One region of the Mesorhizobium sp. 10J20-29 genome, then DNA from elsewhere that is predicted to be linked to it. Evidence: predicted binding sites of a transcription regulator. Region 1 holds the regulator's gene; the other holds the start of a gene.
The links. The regulator LexA, encoded in region 1, represses DNA repair genes until DNA is damaged. The targets are predictions, from matches to a motif close to TGTTCNNNNTGTGTTCNG.
Positions count from the first base shown of each region.

Region 2: the regulator LexA is predicted to act here: its motif matches at 1,191-1,208, upstream of ACT2BZ_RS06900 (ImuA family protein).

Region 1 covers NZ_CP199156.1:4,075,669-4,077,864, forward strand. Annotated here, with positions in the region: gene ACT2BZ_RS19520 (molybdopterin molybdotransferase MoeA) at 1-724, shown strand, start outside; gene lexA (transcriptional repressor LexA) at 833-1,549, shown strand; gene ACT2BZ_RS19530 (ComEC/Rec2 family competence protein) at 1,543-2,196, opposite strand, start outside.
Region 2 covers NZ_CP199156.1:1,437,206-1,439,401, forward strand. Annotated here, with positions in the region: gene ACT2BZ_RS06895 (Y-family DNA polymerase) at 1-282, opposite strand, end outside; gene ACT2BZ_RS06900 (ImuA family protein) at 164-1,168, opposite strand; gene ACT2BZ_RS06905 (metallopeptidase family protein) at 1,360-1,785, shown strand; gene ACT2BZ_RS06910 (DUF1737 domain-containing protein) at 1,779-1,985, opposite strand; gene ACT2BZ_RS06915 (HpcH/HpaI aldolase/citrate lyase family protein) at 1,990-2,196, opposite strand, start outside.

The DNA of each region.
Region 1 (2,196 bases):
GGCTTCCGCCAATCATGCCGCCGTTCCGGTTGTCCGGCGCCCGCTCGTCGCGCTGATTGCAACCGGCGACGAACTCCTGCCGCCTGGCAGCACGACCGGGCCGGACCAGATCATCGCCTCCAATTCCTTTGGCGTCGGCGCCATTGCCCGCCAGGCCGGCGCCGACGTTCTCGACCTCGGCATCGTGCCCGACCGCCTCGACCTGATCGAGGCGACGGTCGCCAGGGCGATTGCCGCCGGCGCCGATGTCGTCGTGACGCTCGGCGGCGCGTCCGTCGGCGACCATGATCTCGTGCATCGCGTACTGGTTGGCCTCGGCATGGAACTCGGCTTCTGGAAGATCGCCATGCGGCCGGGCAAGCCGCTCATGTACGGGCTGCTGGGCAGCACGCGCTGCCTTGGCCTGCCCGGCAATCCGGTCGCAAGTCTCGTCTGCTCGCACCTGTTCCTCAAGCCCCTGCTTTTGCGCCTCGGCGGCCGGCCGGTGCTCGACGACACGGTGGCAGCAACGTTGGCCGTCGACATGCCGGCCAACGACCTGCGCCAGGATTATGTGCGAGCAAGCATGGAGCGGAGCGCCACGGCAATCGCCGTCACGCCTTTCGCAGCCCAGGATTCTGCGATGCTGAAGGTTCTCGCCGACGCCGATTGCCTGTTGATCCGCGCGCCCTTCGCCCCGCCAGCCCGAGCCGGCGACCCCTGCCGCATCATCCCGTTACGCTGAACAAACCATCAACAGATTCATTAAAATTTAAACGGTTGCGGAACACAACTGGAACAGATAGTGTTTGTTCTGGTTTTGTTTGGGTTTTGATTCCCGGGGGACATGCGAATGCTGACGCGCAAGCAACACGATCTTCTTCTCTTCATCCATGAGCGGTTGAAGGAAGCCGGCATCCCTCCCTCCTTCGACGAGATGAAGGATGCTCTTGATCTGGCGTCGAAGTCGGGGATCCATCGCCTCATCACCGCTCTCGAAGAGCGCGGCTTCATCCGCCGCCTGCCCAACCGCGCCCGCGCGCTTGAAGTGCTTCGCCTGCCCGATTCCATCGCGCCTGGCCTGAATGCGGCGCGCAAGTTCTCGCCAAGCGTCATCCAGGGCAGCCTCGGCAAGCCGAAGCCCGACGCGCGCGATCGTTCGGCCAGCAACGACGACGATTCCTCCGCTGGCGTTTCCGTCCCAGTGATGGGCCGCATCGCGGCCGGCGTGCCGATCGACGCCATCCAGCACCAGACTCACGCGATCATGGTCCCGCCGGAGATGATTTCGGGCGGCAGTCACTACGCACTCGAGGTGCGCGGCGATTCGATGATCGAGGCCGGCATCTTCGACGGCGACACGGTCATCATCCGCAACGCCGACACCGCCAATCCGGGTGAGATCATCGTGGCGCTGGTCGACGACGAGGAAGCGACGCTCAAGCGGTTCCGCCGCAAGGGCGCCTCGATTGCGCTGGAGGCCGCCAACCCGGCCTACGAGACGCGCATCTTCGGTCCGGACCGGGTCCGCGTGCAGGGCAAGCTTGTCGGCCTGATCCGACGCTACTGATCCGGATCGTTCCGGCTGTCGGCTGACGCGCCTTCTGCCGCCGCCGGCCTGGTCCGGCTGTAAGGCGCCAGTCCCCTCGCCTCGCGCGAATAGCGTCGTTGCACATGCCAGGGGCGGTAAGGTCGCTTGATCGCGAATTCAATCTCCACGGTCGGCGCAAAATTCTCCCCGGTTGCGGCTTCGCTGTTCGACGCTTCGTTGCCGTCTGCCCTGGACCCGAACGTCACCGCCGCGCTGCCCAACTGCGCCAGATCGCGCTTGCCGACAACAAGGACATCGCTGCTGCGGCAGGGATCCCGCACCGTCGCGTCGTCGATCACCACGACACGCGCCAACCCGCAGGCTTCCGAGGCGCCGGACGGGTCCTTCGCATGCACGATTATGGCGCCAGACGCGTGTCGTGCCGCGCATGCCCTTTCGCTGCACACGAAACCCTGCGTCCCATTCGGCTGTCCGGCAAGCTGTTCGACCAGCCCGGCAACGCTTGCCGGCGCATCCTTCGCAACAACCGGTCCGACGATGGCGCCCGCCAGCATGGCGCGCTGCCAGTTTTCCGTTGTGAACGCGTTCGGTCGCGTCCGGTTGACCGCCATTCCGGCGTTGCCAGCGTCCAGTCCGACCAGGCGCCCATCTTCCGAGACAAGCAG
Region 2 (2,196 bases), 2.4 Mb from region 1:
TGCCTTGCCGTCGAGCGCCACCAGCGGCGTGTAGCGGTCGCACCAGTCGGCCAGACTTTCGAGCAACTGCCGGTCGGCCTGCGGATCGGCCTCGACGATGTCGATGCCGGGATGCATGGCGCGTGCGTCGGCAATGCCCATGCCGGGCTTCAGGCGGATGCGCTCAGCCTGCTCGTCCAGCGCGGCGATGCGTTGCGTATTGTTCTCGCGGTGACTGATGACGAGCGGCGGCATCGTCGCCGGCCGGCTGGAGCGCCACGACCGTCCCAGCCGCTGCCGCATGACCCTCTCGACGCTGAGATAGGGAAACCACAGCGAGAGGATTCTCTGCCGAGGGGCGGTCTGGCCGCCTTTGCTGGAGGGAGCGTGCATCGAAGTTCCATTCCGCTATGAACTGCCCGGGCAGAGCCGTCCGGCTCTTGCCAATGGTGACCGAAAAACCCGGCGGACCGATCGAGCGGGCGAGCGCCCCTCCTGCCGTCTGGCGCAGGCCGGCCGGCGCTGGCGAGACGATCAGCCGGACCGGCGCTGCGGTCGGCTCGGCATGTGCGGACTGGCGCAGCAGGAAGACCGGCCGCCCGCCCGCCTGTGCCCGGCGGTGCAGCCGGCGCGTTGCCGTCAGGTCGAGCGCCTGCGGGTTGCCGCGCAGTTCCAGCAGCACCGCAGAAAGCGTCGTCAGCCGCGCCGCCTCCTCGGCGATCCACAGCGCATCGGCGAGCTTCGGCGCCTCCGACAGCAGCATGTCCTCCGGCGCGATGCCGAAGCGGGCCTGCAGCCCGGCCGCATAGGGAAGGGCCGCCTCGCGAAAGATCTCCGCCGTGCCGATCCATAAGAGCGGCGCCCTGTCGGCCCGCTGCTTCAGCGCCATGCTGATCAGCGCCAGCGCGAACCCGGCCGCGGCCCCGGCATCGCGCGTCTGGGTCCCGTGGATCTCGGTCAGCGCGGCCTTGGGCAGCCCGCCGCCCAGCGCCCGGTCCAGATCCTCGACGCCGGTCGGCAGCAACCCGCCGGCCGGCACGGCGATGCCGTGCTGCCTGAGCACGATGTCGGACTCGGCCGCGGCCTCGCCGCTGCGCTCTTCAAGGCGCTCGGCAAGCCGGCCCTCTATCTTCGCAATCTGTCGACGCAAGGCAAAAACGGTTCCCTGCGTCGCGGCGTTGGTCGCCATGACGGTCCTGCTTTCCGGCAATTGTTCCTGTTATGTTCTTATAGATTCCAGAGGGACCCGGAAGAGTCAAGCGACTCGCAAGGAGAATTTATTCCTTTTGCCGGAGCTGCAGGCCGACCTGATTGCCCCGCTTGTCGCAAGGGCCTCGAAACCCGGGGCCACAACGGCTATATGCGTCGAAAGGAAAAACGATGGCCCGCATCTACCAGACACGCGCATGGCAAGACCAATTATCGCCCTCGATGGAAGAGATGGAGCTGCTGGCGCTTGAGACCTATGCCCACCTGCCCGAGAAATTCCGCACCCTGACAGGCGAGATCATCATCCAGATCGCCGAGTTTCCGACCGACGAGATCATGGACGACCTGTCGCTGGAAACCCCGTTCGACCTGCTTGGCCTGTTCGAGGGCCGCGGCATCGCCGAGCGCTGGAACCCGCAGACCGGCGAGGGCCCCAACCGGGTCACCCTCTACCGCCGCGCCATTCTCGACTATTGGGCCGAAAACGAGGAAACGCTGGGCTCGATCATCAACCACGTGCTGATCCACGAGATCGGTCATCATTTCGGCCTGTCGGACGACGACATGGAACAGATCGAGGAAGACGCCGATCAATAGTCGCCGAGCTTAATGCCGGGGTCGTAATCGATGCCTTCGACGTCCTTCACCACGGCCTGGCCGCAGCGCATCGTCTTGGACTCCGCATCGAAAGCGTAGGTCGGCGACCCGAACAGATGCCATCCGTTGTTCAGCGCCGCCGTGACCTTGTGGCAAAAGCTCGCATCGTCTGGCCCGCTGAGAAACCGGTAGAGTTTCATCGCCTCACCCTTTCCGTACCGCCCTTCCGGCCCGGGCGAGCAGCCGTTCCGCCTGCGCGAGATGCAGCCGCTCGATCATCAGGCCGTCCCGCGCGATCACGCCCTTCCGCGCATTCTCGGGCAGCGCGAAGGCCGCCACGATCGCCTTGGCCTCGGCCAGTACCGCCTCCGATGGCGAAAAGGCGCGGTTGGCCGGATCGATCTGAGCCGG